Regions from separate parts of the Citrobacter sp. LJND-P06 genome, predicted to be linked through region 1. Evidence: riboswitches for the same ligand, from Rfam matches in the RefSeq annotation. Region 1 holds a riboswitch; the other holds the start of a gene.
The links. A riboswitch is a leader RNA that binds a small molecule or an ion and turns the genes downstream of it on or off. The one in region 1 is predicted to bind cobalamin.
Positions count from the first base shown of each region.

Region 2: linked by a shared signal. The riboswitch ahead of ACO7SM_RS08380 (cobyrinic acid a,c-diamide synthase CobB) and the one ahead of btuB (TonB-dependent vitamin B12 receptor BtuB) in region 1 are both predicted to bind cobalamin.

Region 1 covers NZ_CP187317.1:4,378,555-4,385,304, forward strand. The annotation lists rRNA gene ACO7SM_RS20640 (16S ribosomal RNA) at 1-992, opposite strand, end outside; gene murI (glutamate racemase) at 1,371-2,222, opposite strand; gene btuB (TonB-dependent vitamin B12 receptor BtuB) at 2,167-4,005, opposite strand; cobalamin riboswitch at 4,071-4,265, opposite strand; gene trmA (tRNA (uridine(54)-C5)-methyltransferase TrmA) at 4,380-5,480, shown strand; gene ACO7SM_RS20660 (YijD family membrane protein) at 5,533-5,892, opposite strand; gene fabR (HTH-type transcriptional repressor FabR) at 5,908-6,543, opposite strand; gene sthA (Si-specific NAD(P)(+) transhydrogenase) at 6,742-6,750, shown strand, end outside.
Region 2 covers NZ_CP187317.1:1,750,953-1,757,702, reverse strand. The annotation lists gene cbiB (adenosylcobinamide-phosphate synthase CbiB) at 1-882, opposite strand, end outside; gene ACO7SM_RS08380 (cobyrinic acid a,c-diamide synthase CobB) at 879-2,258, opposite strand; cobalamin riboswitch at 2,355-2,529, opposite strand; gene pocR (transcriptional regulator PocR) at 2,843-3,754, opposite strand; gene pduF (propanediol diffusion facilitator PduF) at 3,956-4,765, opposite strand; gene pduA (propanediol utilization microcompartment protein PduA) at 5,282-5,563, shown strand; gene pduB (propanediol utilization microcompartment protein PduB) at 5,563-6,375, shown strand; gene pduC (propanediol dehydratase large subunit PduC) at 6,394-6,750, shown strand, end outside.

The DNA of each region.
Region 1 (6,750 bases):
AAGAGTAGGTAAGGTTCTTCGCGTTGCATCGAATTAAACCACATGCTCCACCGCTTGTGCGGGCCCCCGTCAATTCATTTGAGTTTTAACCTTGCGGCCGTACTCCCCAGGCGGTCGACTTAACGCGTTAGCTCCGGAAGCCACTCCTCAAGGGAACAACCTCCAAGTCGACATCGTTTACGGCGTGGACTACCAGGGTATCTAATCCTGTTTGCTCCCCACGCTTTCGCACCTGAGCGTCAGTCTTTGTCCAGGGGGCCGCCTTCGCCACCGGTATTCCTCCAGATCTCTACGCATTTCACCGCTACACCTGGAATTCTACCCCCCTCTACAAGACTCTAGCCTGCCAGTTTCGGATGCAGTTCCCAGGTTGAGCCCGGGGATTTCACATCCGACTTGACAGACCGCCTGCGTGCGCTTTACGCCCAGTAATTCCGATTAACGCTTGCACCCTCCGTATTACCGCGGCTGCTGGCACGGAGTTAGCCGGTGCTTCTTCTGCGAGTAACGTCAATCAACACGGTTATTAACCGTATTGCCTTCCTCCTCGCTGAAAGTACTTTACAACCCGAAGGCCTTCTTCATACACGCGGCATGGCTGCATCAGGCTTGCGCCCATTGTGCAATATTCCCCACTGCTGCCTCCCGTAGGAGTCTGGACCGTGTCTCAGTTCCAGTGTGGCTGGTCATCCTCTCAGACCAGCTAGGGATCGTCGCCTAGGTGAGCCGTTACCCCACCTACTAGCTAATCCCATCTGGGCACATCCGATGGCAAGAGGCCCGAAGGTCCCCCTCTTTGGTCTTGCGACGTTATGCGGTATTAGCTACCGTTTCCAGTAGTTATCCCCCTCCATCGGGCAGTTTCCCAGACATTACTCACCCGTCCGCCACTCGTCACCCAAGGAGCAAGCTCCTCTGTGCTACCGTTCGACTTGCATGTGTTAGGCCTGCCGCCAGCGTTCAATCTGAGCCATGATCAAACTCTTCAATTTAAGTTTGATGCTCGTGAATTAAACTTCGTAATGAATTACGTATGTTCACTCTTGAGACTTGGTATTCATTTTTCGTCTTGCGACGTTAAGAATCCGTATCTTCGAGTGCCCACACAGATTGTCTGATAAATTGTTAAAGAGCAGTGCCGCTTCGCTTTTTCTCAGCGGCGCGGGGTGTGCATATTACGCCATCCCGCTGCAGAGTCAAGCATTTATTTTTGCTTTCTCTGCCGGAGTTCTCAGTGGAACCCCGCTGACCCGGCGGCTTGCGTGCCGTTGTTCCGTGTCAGTGGAGGCGCATTATAGGGAGTTATTTCAGGCTGACAAGTGGAAATTTAAAATAATCTTCCAAGTGTTTTCTTTTTAAGCAAAACACATTTAAACAGCCAGTTTTTCGAGCGTTTTGAAGCCATAACGCTGTAAAACGGGTAATAACTGTTCAGTCTCCGGCGTTGCCGCCATGCAAAACGCAACATTCGCATCCGTTGATTTTGCATCTGGTGCTTCATGTTCTAACAGCCAGGCAGTACGGCGCGCAATTGCAGCACCGGAATCGACCAGCCGCGTCCCTTCAGGAAGTACCTGCAATAACTCTTCCTGTAATAGAGGGAAATGCGTGCAGCCTAATACCACCGTATCCGGCGGCTCTTGCATGCGAAGCCAGGGACGCAGAATGCGTCGCAACTCTTCCAGGGGAACAGGAGCGCCGTGCAACTTGGCTTCAGCCAGTTCTACCAACTCAGCAGATCCCAACATGGAGATCTGACATTCATTAGCAAAGCGCGCAATCAGCTCATGGGTATAAGGGCGTTTGACCGTCCCTCGCGTCGCCAGTAGCCCCACCACGCCGTTCGCCGTCAGTCTCGCTGCCGGTTTAATCGCAGGGACGACCCCTACTACCGGGAAAGCAAACTTTTCACGTAATGCAGGCAGTGAAACCGTACTGGCCGTGTTACAGGCAATGACGGCCAGCGCGAGAGGGTAACGCTGCTGAACTGCAGTGACAATTTCAACAACGCGCTCAACGATAAACTCTTCGCTTTTTTCCCCATAGGGAAAAGCGACGTTATCGAATGCGTATATATAGTGGAGATCCGGCAGGAGATGCCGAATCTCATCATAAACTGACAGCCCACCAACGCCGGAATCAAACACCAGCACGGTGGGACGTGGATCAGAAGGTGTAGCTGCCAGACAAGGTGTATTCCCGTCCTGCAGTTGGGTAGCCATAAACTGTCTCGTAATCTTTGTCGAACAGGTTGGCTATTTTACCACGAACTGTCAGTTGTGAGGTGAGTGGATATGAAACAGCCAGATCCCACAAACTCACGCCGCCCATTTTGACATTCTCATACGTGACAAAGTCAGTATCGTAACGGGTGCCTAAATACTGGTACGTCAGGCCCCAGTCAAAATCATACACCTGCCAGTCGAGTTGATATTTGACCAGTTGTTTTGAGCGACGAGGCAGCGGTTTGTCGGTAATGGCATTACGGGCATCAACATAATCGTAACTGAGTGTATGCGCCAACGGCCCCGTATCAAAGTTCGCGGTTGCCTCAACCCCTTTAATACGGACTTCCCCCTCGTTGTAATATTTCTGGGCGTGATCGTCATAATCGATCATGTCATCGATATCGTTACGATAACCTGAAATACGCCAGCTAACGCCTGCCGTTAACCCTTCAAACGCACCTTCCCACTGTTTACTTTCTTCAGGATTCAGATCTGGATTGCCGTAGAAGCCATACAGTTGTCCCAGATTCGGGGCTTTGTAAGAGGTGCCGTAGGAAGCAATAAAACGATAGCCTTCAATAAATTCCCATCCGGCGCTGGTTTGCCAGGTACTGTGACGGCCAAACTGGGAATTATCATCACTGCGCACTGCACCTTCAAAGGTGAAGTCACCCAGTTGCTGCAGCCCTGTCAGGTAAAGACCTGTGTTGCGCTGTTCATTACCTTCAGCCACATAACCCGTTCCGGGCGTCGTGGTTTGTTTCTGCCAGTCGATACCTGCCCCGACATTACCACGACCAACGGCGACACTGTTTGACCACTGGACATTATATTGCTTCATGTCATCCAGCGTCGCGGAGTCATCATAACGACCATATTCAGGGTCGTAGTTATAGTCCTTACTGTGGCTATAACTGGAAACCAGTTGAGATTGAATGCTCTCGCCGTTGAAGCGTAATCCGGCGTCCCAGCTCTGGCTATAGAGTTGACGCGTGTCGATCAGCGGTGTGCCCGGCCAGTAGTAGGAGTCATAATTAGTACGGTTATCATAGCCATAGCCACGCACAAACCCGCTCCAGGTTTCGGAAAAATTATGCTCCAGCGCGCCATAAAGCGTCTTGCTCTGGAAGCCATCCCGATCGGATTGCGGCTGGACGCCTGTACCACCGTAAGCGACAACATCAAAACCACGGGTATAGGCATAATCACTCATCAGCGTGACGCGTGTGTTTTCACTAACCTGTTGCTGCGTTGAAATATTATAGTTCTGATAACTGTTCGTTCCCCATCCGGCAGACAACTCTGTGCCAGATTTCTCGCGTGTTGTAATGATGTTTACCACGCCGCCAATCGCATCCGAACCATAAATAGCGGAACGCGGGCCTCGGATGTATTCAATACGCTGAACAAGTGCCACCGGGAACTGGCTGAGATCCGCAGATCCACTGACCCCCGCCAAATTCAAGCGGACGCCATCAACCAACACCAGCACATGGCTGGAATTCGTCCCACGAACAAAAATGGAAGAGAGCTGTCCGGAGCCGCCGCTTTGCGAAATATCTACCCCAGGCAGACGGCGCAGCACATCGTTCACGGAAGTCGATTGCCAGCGATCAATATCCTGACGCGTGACCACAGTCACAGGGGCAAGCACAGCGCTGAGAGGTTGTTGAAAACGGTTTGCAGTAACGACCATGGTGTCCGGGTTAACATCCTGTGCCCACCCGGAAAATGCTGTGACGGAGAGCGCCGTCAACAGCGAGGTTTTTTTTATCATTGTAAAGCATCCACAATCTAAGAAGGATGCCGCAGGCCCCATCGATAGTACGCGATGATGAAAACCAGATGCGACGTTAGCCGGCAGGTCTTCGGGCTTGGAAGATTATCTATGTACCAGATAAAAAGAGATGAAGACTTCCCACCTGACGGCAGTGTCTGCTTGCGCATCCATCTCATCATTCCTTACCGCTGCGCGTCAGCCCCAGATTTACACTGGGTTCCCTTTTAACTCACAGGACCGGAGCACGGATGCTACATTCTGCTATAACCTATTGTCCAGGCTGGATATCACAAATCCGTAATCATCAATGACTGGACATCTGATGAGCAATCCCTACAATCCCCGCGTACTTTTATTATTCAGGATGCATCATGACCCCCGAACACCTTCCGACAGAACAGTATGACGCGCAGCTTGCCGAGAAAGTCGTCCGTTTGCAGAGTATGATGGCGCCGTTTTCTGATCTAATGCCGGAAGTGTTTCGCTCGCCGGTCAGTCACTACCGTATGCGCGCCGAATTTCGTTTATGGCACGACGGTGATGACCTGTACCACATCATGTTTGATCAGCAGACCAAAAACCGCATTCGCGTCGACAGCTTCCCGGCCGCTAGCGAGCTTATCAACCAACTGATGACCGCCATGATTGAAGGCGTTCGTGACAATCACACTCTACGCCACAAGCTGTTCCAGATTGATTACCTCACGACAATGAGCAATCAGGCAGTGGTGACGCTGCTGTACCATAAAAAACTGGATGATGCCTGGCGTAAAGAAGCCGAAGCCCTACGGGATGCGTTACGCGCAAAAAATCTGAATGTGCATCTGATTGGCCGGGCGACGAAAACCAAAATTGAGCTGGACCAGGATTTCATTGACGAACGTCTGCTGGTTGCCGGGAAAGAGATGATCTACCGCCAGGTGGAGAACAGCTTTACCCAACCCAACGCAGCAATGAACGTTCACATGCTGGAATGGGCGCTGGATGCAACCAAAGGATCGACCGGCGACCTGCTTGAGCTGTACTGCGGTAACGGTAACTTTTCGTTAGCGCTGGCGCGCAATTTTGACCGCGTACTGGCGACGGAAATCGCCAAACCGTCAGTGGCGGCAGCACAGTACAATATTGCCGCGAATCACATTGATAACGTGCAAATTATTCGTATGGCTGCGGAAGAGTTTACTCAGGCGATGAACGGTGTGCGCGAATTCAACCGTCTACAGGGCATCGACCTGAAGAGTTATCAGTGCGAAACCATTTTTGTTGATCCGCCGCGCAGCGGCCTGGACAGTGAAACCGAAAAAATGGTGCAGGCGTATCCGCGTATCCTCTACATCTCCTGCAACCCAGAGACGCTCTGCAAGAACCTGGAAACATTAAGCCAGACGCACAATGTGTCACGCCTGGCGTTGTTTGATCAGTTCCCGTATACGCACCATATGGAGTGCGGGGTATTGCTGACAGCGAAGTAAAACGTGTTGCCGTTGCAGGCCTGATAAGCATAGCGCCATCAGGCCTACTGCATTACTCTGCCAATTCCTGCTTACGATTGCGAACCTTAAAGCCAATCCAGAACACCAGCGCCACCGACAGTACCGCCGGGAAGAAGTTGGAGCCGATATCCGGATATTCCGCACGAACCACGGTACTGTAAAGCAGCACACCCAGAATAAAGCAGGCGGCAGCGAGGCCCGGTAGCCCCACAGGCATAGTGCGATTTTGGTAGCGTTGATGCAGGCAATACACCGCCAGTATCAGCGCAATTAACGGGAAGACAGAAAATGGCACAATGGAGCTAAACAGCGCCGCAAATGTACCATTGATTGACAAGCCAGCGACCAGCGCCAGCAATAACGTACCTTTATCTTGACCTGACTGTTTCATTGCTCATCCTTCACGTTACTCGGAGTGATGTGACATTTTCTCTTGTTCACGGCGATACCAGTAATATGCCCCTTTCGCAATCATGCGCAGTTGCAATACCAGTCGCTCTTCTAATTGCCGACGCTGTTCTGCGCCAACATCCAATGCCTCCGCGCCCGCACTGAAGACAATCGTCACCATGGCTTCGGCCTGAGCTTCAGTGAACGCACGCGGCATATGGTTTTCGAGTTCAAGATAGTCCGCAAGTTCCGCGATGAAATGTTGAATTTCACGCGCAACGGCCGCACGAAACGCGGCAGAGGTACCCGAACGTTCACGCAATAATAAACGGAAGGCGTTTGGATTGTTGCCGATAAACTCCATAAATGTGGAGACCGAGGTGCGGATCACACTCCCGCCTTTGGCAATACGCTGACGCGCCTGACGCATCAGTTGGCGTAGCATTAAACCGCTTTCATCGACCATCGTCAGACCAAGCTCATCCACATCGCGGAAATGGCGGTAAAACGAGGTTGGCGCAATGCCCGCTTCCCGCGCAACTTCACGCAGGCTCAGACTGGCGAAACTACGCTCAGCACTCAGTTGACTGAATGCGGCTTCTACCAGCGAACGCCGGGTTTTTTCTTTTTGTTGCGCTCTAACGCCCATCACGATGTCTGAATCCTTCCGTATGCCTTGTCTGGCACTATACCAGAGATTAAAAGTAACGGGTTTACGCCGGATTGTGAATGATTGTTTACGCGCAGTTTGTGCTTCGACTTCGCAAAAAAGCACAACGATAATTGGGTTATCCCGGCAATAATGTTACTATCCTGTTGCTTTTATGTATAAGAACAGGTAAGCCTTACCATGCCACAT
Region 2 (6,750 bases), 2.0 Mb from region 1:
AATCGTTTGGGGAATGTCGTCTACAGAAATGTCGCGCCGCGCGTCGCCTATCCAGGGTTTCTCAACGCGCTGACCAAAGTAGTTATTCGGCCCACCCAGGCGAACCCCCAACGCCCCGGCCACGCAAGCCTCAGACCATGCGCAGTTTGGGCTGCTGTGGTTGTAACGATCGCGCCAGCCGATCTGCAGTGCGCGGGCGCCATCCTGACGGCACAGAATTGCGGCAAGGCTGAGCAACAGCCAGCTCAGACGGGCAGGAAGGTAATTCGCCACATCATCAAGGCGGGCGCTGACCATACCGATAGCCCGGTATTTTTCATGCTTATAGCCCACCATAGAATCAAGGGTGTTGACCGCTTTGTAGGCCATGGCTAATGGCGCGCCGCCAATCAACAGGAAAAACAGCGGCGCAATAATGCCGTCAACGGTGTTTTCCGCCACGGTTTCTACCACTGCGCGATTGATTTGATCCGGCTGTAACTGCGACGTGTCCCGGCCCACAATCCAGGCGAGCTTTTCCCGACTTTCGGCAAGATTGCCAGCCCGCAGTGGACGTTCAACATCCATCGCGGCCTTTGCCAGGCAGCGTCCCGCCAGGACGGTAAAGATCATCCAGACTTCAACCAGCCAGCCAAACCAGGGGTGAATCATCGTCGCCAGCGTCAGCACGCCCCAGGAAACACCCCAGGTCACGCCGACCACCAGCACCCACATCACCGCTCCGCCAATCCGCAGGGCGCGCTCGCTATGGCAATAGCGTCTAACAAGGCGCTGAACCGAAGAGATTAAATTGCCTATCCAGCGCACCGGATGCGGCCAGTTTTGCGGGTCACCGATAATAAAATCGAGAAGCCAGGCAACGCCCCACGCCAGTAATGTCATAGCGACTCCCTGCCCGCAGCAAGCCAGTGGTTCAACATTTGCGGACGCTGCGCGAAATGAACGTGAAGGTAACTGGCAAAGGTATTTCCCACCTGCCAGCCACCGGACCATTCCTGCAAGGTCATACCGTCACGGACTTTGCGACATGCCATCACGGCCGGTGTTTCCGGGGTAAAATCCGAGTAGTGAAATTCATGCCCACGAAGCACCTCACCAGGCGCGGCCAGTAGTGTTTGCTGCCGGGCCTGCGCCTCGCAGTAGCCGAAGCGGGTAAGCCGTTTTCCCATCCGGCTGTGGCCTGGAATAACATCGGCCATCTGATATACCGCTCCGGTTGCATCCTCCAGCGAGGTTCCCAGGTACATCAATCCGCCGCACTCCGCATAGATAGCCACACCGCGCTGATGCGCTGCCCGCAATTGCGAAAGCATTTCTCTGTTTTCAGCAAGCGCCGCCGCATGCAGTTCAGGATATCCGCCGCCAAGCCAAATCATCTGACAGTCAGGGAGTTTGCGGTCATGCAGAGGACTAAAACGGGTAATACGGACGCCAGTACGCTCCAGCAGAGTGATGTTGTCCGGGTAATAAAAATTGAACGCTTCATCATCCGCGAGCGCCAGCGTAAGCCCTTCGCCAGCGAAAGCCGTGGGTAATGTCGGCCATTCACCTTCCGGCAGCGACGTGAGATGACTCAGCGAAAGCAGTTTGTCGATATCCAGCGTCTGCTCAAGAATGCTGGCAAATTCCTGCCACGGTTGCTGATTGATAACTGACTCTCGGGCGGTGACCAGTCCAAGATGGCGTTCAGGTAATGAAACGCCCTCAGCACGAGGGACATAGCCCAGAACGGGCACCGTGCAGTAGCGTTCAATTGCCGTTTTGAGGAGTTGGAAATGTGTTTCGCTGTTGACGCGATTAACAATGACGCCCGCAATATTAAGGTCTGGATCAAAGTGCTGGAATCCCATCACCGTCGCGGCAATTGAGGTTGATACCGCTTTGCCATCCACCAGTAAAATGACCGGGCAACCCAGTTGCTTCGCCATTGCCGCCGTACTGCAATAATTGGGGTCGGTGCCATAACCGTCGTACAACCCCATAACCCCTTCGATAACGGCAATGTCGGCCTGCTGCATATGCTCGCAAAACAAGGCATTAAGAACGGACTCAGGGAGCATGAAACTGTCGAGATTGCGGGAGGCCGTGCCACAGACCGCCGTATGCCAGCCCGTGTCGAGATAATCAGGCCCCACTTTGCAGGGTTGGACACGCAGACCGCGACGTTTTAACAGACTCAACAAACCCAGCGTTACCGTGGTTTTGCCACAACCGCTTCCGGTGCCTGCAAGAATAAATGCGTGAGAACGTGCCGCCATACCCTGATCCTGTTCAGGGTGGTAGGGGTGTAGAGATGCGCATGTAACCCGTCTTCAGACGATACGCTTCTGATCAACCCACTTCCCACCGAAGTTGTTGGTAATGGCCGACAGGCAGGTCTTCTGGCTCAGCGTCATCCTCACCCGTCCTTCCCAATCTTGCGATCAGTGGCGTTTACGGGGTCGTCAGCATCACAGCAGCGGGGGCTGCGGGGGATTCTCACCCCCTTCCCTGCCACAAATGTGGCAAACCTGTCGACTTACGTTATGGGGATTTTTCGTAACCCATAACGGTAATTAAACTCTAATTACATCTCACTCTTTCTTACGCCAATTTTCTGGCGTTTACATGCATATTTCACTCGTATATGTACTGAATGAGTGCAGCGGGGAAATAATAATAAAAACCACACTTCCCGAAACTGAACACCATCACAAAAATAAAAACAGACGCAGTTTATCCCTCAAATAAGACTATTTTGTTGCGCTACGACAACTTATTGCCTTGAGGTGATTTTTTTTCATTTTATAAAGACTGACATGCCGCAGGATATCAAAAATCGGCAATTGCCAGATATTGATATTTACGCAGATTCAATAGCGGAATTTTCATTAATTTGCTGACGAAAGGTCTGCGGCGTCACCTGATACGTCTGGCGAAAGACTTTGCAGAAATAACTGGTTTGAGAAAAGCCTAAATTACGCGCAATGCTGGCAATGCTCCAGTCACTGTGGCACAGCAGTTCCCTGGCGCTGGCCATTCTTTGCTGGTTTACCCAGGCGTTAAAACCGATACCCTGATATTTTTTAAATAACTTGCTGAAGTAGTACGGGCTCAGATAAACATGTGAAGCGACATCCTCAAGACGCAGATCGTCCGACAAATGCGCATCAATGTAGCGCAGCGCTTTCTTTATTTTACTGTCATGCGGATTAGGACTACGGTTCGCCCGGGCCGGTTCAGCTTGCTGTGGATTATCTTTGATAACGACAAAATTGAGTTGTTTTTTTAGGCAATTTTCAACAATCAGCTTCAATAGATCTGCTGACGCCATCACCCTTGAATAGTCCATCTCAGGCACGTTATAAAATTCACTCAGCAACTCGGGATCGGCCTGCCAGCGGTCATCCACACTGAGAATATCCACCAGACCGACATCGTTGCTTAAACGTACTTGTCCACAAAGAACAAAACCAACCAGATGACCCGCAATCACTAACGGAATAGAGAAATCGGTTAAACCTGCATGGCAGCGATAAATACAAGGCTGATCTGATTTCGATGCTTCCAGACCACCGCAGCGATCGCTCATACGACAACGTGTACTGTGTTGAGGGTGCTGGCGCATCAATTGACAAAATGGTGTGAAATTAAACAACTCAGAAATTTCATCACCATGAATATTGACAACCACAACGGCCAGACTGGTGGCTTGTGCAAAATCCTGTGCGATTTTATTAATGAGTTCTGAGTTCAGGGCACTGGCAGAAATCATGATAAAACCCCTCAGTTAATTTATTGTTATGAATTGCACATTTTATTTACATTCGCCGAGTCATTATCTTGAGATATTAATGATCAAAGCATACTGCACAATAACAAAAGTCCCCCATCCCTGGGAGACGTTTTATTCAGTTCGTGAAACCAGATCACGAAATCATTCTACCTATTTGAGAAAAAACCCATGACAGCGTCGTTATCCCTCACTTTCATCCAGTTTGCAGGTATTACACGGTAAGTTTTTGCCAATAAAATAGCGATAGATTGCCGCCCCTCCGCAAGCCCCCACAATCGGCGCTACGATGGGTACGATAAAGTAGGGGATATCACGCCCGCCCGTCATAGCAATATCACCCCATCCTGCCATCCATGCGAACAGTTTCGGGCCAAAATCACGAGCTGGGTTCATCGCAAATCCGGTAAGAGGCCCGGTAGAAGCACCGATTACCGCCACCAGTATCCCGATCAGCAAAGGGGCCAACGGTCCTTTAGGCACACCATTGCCATCGTCGGTCAACGCCATGATCATCCCCATCAAAATGGACGTGATCACCACTTCCACCAGCGCCGCTTGCCATACACTCAAGGCCGCAGCCGGATAGGTACTGAAAATACTCGCCAGTTGCAAACTTTCGACGCTGCCACGCACCAGTTGATGAGCCGTTTCAAATTCGCTAAACAAACTGCCATAAAGAAGATATGCCAGCATCGCCCCGCCAAACGCCCCGGCAAGCTGGGCGAGGGTGTAGGGTAAAACCTTACGGCCAGGAAAACAGGCAAACAACCACAATGCGATTGTCACTGCCGGATTTAAATGCGCACCGGATATTCCGGCAGTCAGGTAAACGGCAAGTGAGATCCCTAATCCCCAAATAATACATATTTCCCATAATCCAAAACTTGCGCCAGCAACTTTGAGCGCGCTAAGGCAACCAATGCCAAAAAACAAAAACAGCCCGGTGCCCAAAAATTCGGCAATGCATTGCGCTTTTAGTGAGTCGTTCATTGTGACACCTTTCTAAGCAGAGTTTGTGTCTGTGTCAGCAAGCTTCCCCCGCTGACGGCCCGGCTTTCACTATAAAACTGATCTCTGCAAATTGTTGGCAACCTGAAGGCTGGCTGGCTCTGAAAAGTCGTGTCGCAATAGCAAATTATTGCTATCGGTTTAACCCGTGGAGCAGACGCCACGAGCGTTCCGATAAATAAAATGCAATGGAGGCATTAATAAAAAATCGTTAAACCCAATATTTGAATTTCCAACAAACATCACATATTTATTCCCGACTGGCAAATAAGTTTTATTTTGTCATCTATTAAAATGTAAAAATGAAATAACGAAAGCAAAATAATTACATCAACGCAGATTTAATTTTCGTTAAAAAACAATAAGATGAAATAAATTAAAGCAATTTAATGCTATCGGCAACCCACTATTTTTTCACGTTCAAAGATAAGTCAGCCATTCTTTTTCCTCGCTTCTTTTTATAGTCCTGATTATCGGGACAACCCAGGCGAGGTCTTTATGCAACAAGAAGCATTAGGAATGGTAGAAACCAAAGGCTTAACCGCCGCCATCGAAGCCGCTGATGCGATGGTGAAATCAGCCAATGTCATGCTGGTCGGTTACGAAAAAATTGGCTCTGGACTGGTGACAGTTATCGTTCGCGGTGACGTCGGCGCAGTCAAAGCCGCTACCGATGCAGGTGCGGCAGCAGCCCGCAGCGTGGGAGAAGTGAAAGCCGTACACGTTATTCCACGCCCGCATACCGATGTAGAAAAAATCTTACCGAAGGGAAATAGCTAATGAGCAGCAATGAGCTGGTGGAACAGATCATGGCGCAGGTGATTGCCCGCGTGGCAACACCCGCTCAACCGGTCACCCCTGATAAACCCTATCCAAAACGAGAGACGGCTATGGCAGAAAAGAGCTGCAGTTTAACGGAATTTGTCGGCACCGCGATTGGCGACACTGTTGGTCTGGTCATCGCGAACGTAGACAGCGCGTTACTGGAGGCGATGAAGCTTGAAAAGCGTTATCGCTCAATCGGCATTCTGGGCGCACGTACGGGCGCAGGCCCACACATCATGGCCGCAGATGAAGCCGTAAAAGCAACGAATACGGAAGTGGTCAGCATTGAGCTTCCCCGCGACACCAAGGGCGGTGCCGGGCATGGTTCGCTGATCATTCTGGGCGGCAACGATGTTTCAGACGTAAAACGCGGCATCGAAGTCGCGCTCAAGGAACTTGACCGTACCTTTGGCGATGTTTACGCCAATGAAGCGGGCCATCTGGAACTGCAATACACCGCACGCGCCAGTTATGCCCTTGAAAAAGCGTTCGGCGCACCGCTCGGTCGCGCCTGCGGCGTCATCGTTGGCGCGCCAGCGTCTGTTGGCGTGTTAATGGCGGATACCGCGCTGAAATCCGCCAACGTTGAGGTCGTGGCCTACAGCTCTCCGGCACATGGAACCAGCTTCAGTAATGAAGCCATTCTGGTGATTTCCGGCGACTCCGGCGCTGTACGTCAGGCCGTTATCTCTGCGCGCGAAATTGGCAAAACCGTCCTGTCGACCCTCGGTTCTGAACCGAAAAACGATCGTCCGTCCTATATCTAACACCCATGAGGCTGATTCATGAGATCGAAAAGATTTGAAGCACTGGCGAAACGCCCTGTGAATCAGGACGGCTTCGTTAAGGAGTGGATCGAAGAAGGCTTCATTGCAATGGAAAGCCCGAACGATCCTAAACCCTCAATTAAAATCGTCAACGGCGCAGTGATCGAGCTGGATGGCAAAGCCGTCAGCGACTTTGACCTGATTGACCATTTTATTGCCCGCTACGGGATTAATCTGGCGCGTGCCGAAGAAGTCATGAAGATGGACTCGGTCAAGCTCGCCAATATGCTCTGCGATCCTAATGTAAAACGCAGTGACATCGTACCGCTCACCACCGCGATGACACCGGCGAAAATCGTTGAAGTGGTGTCGCAC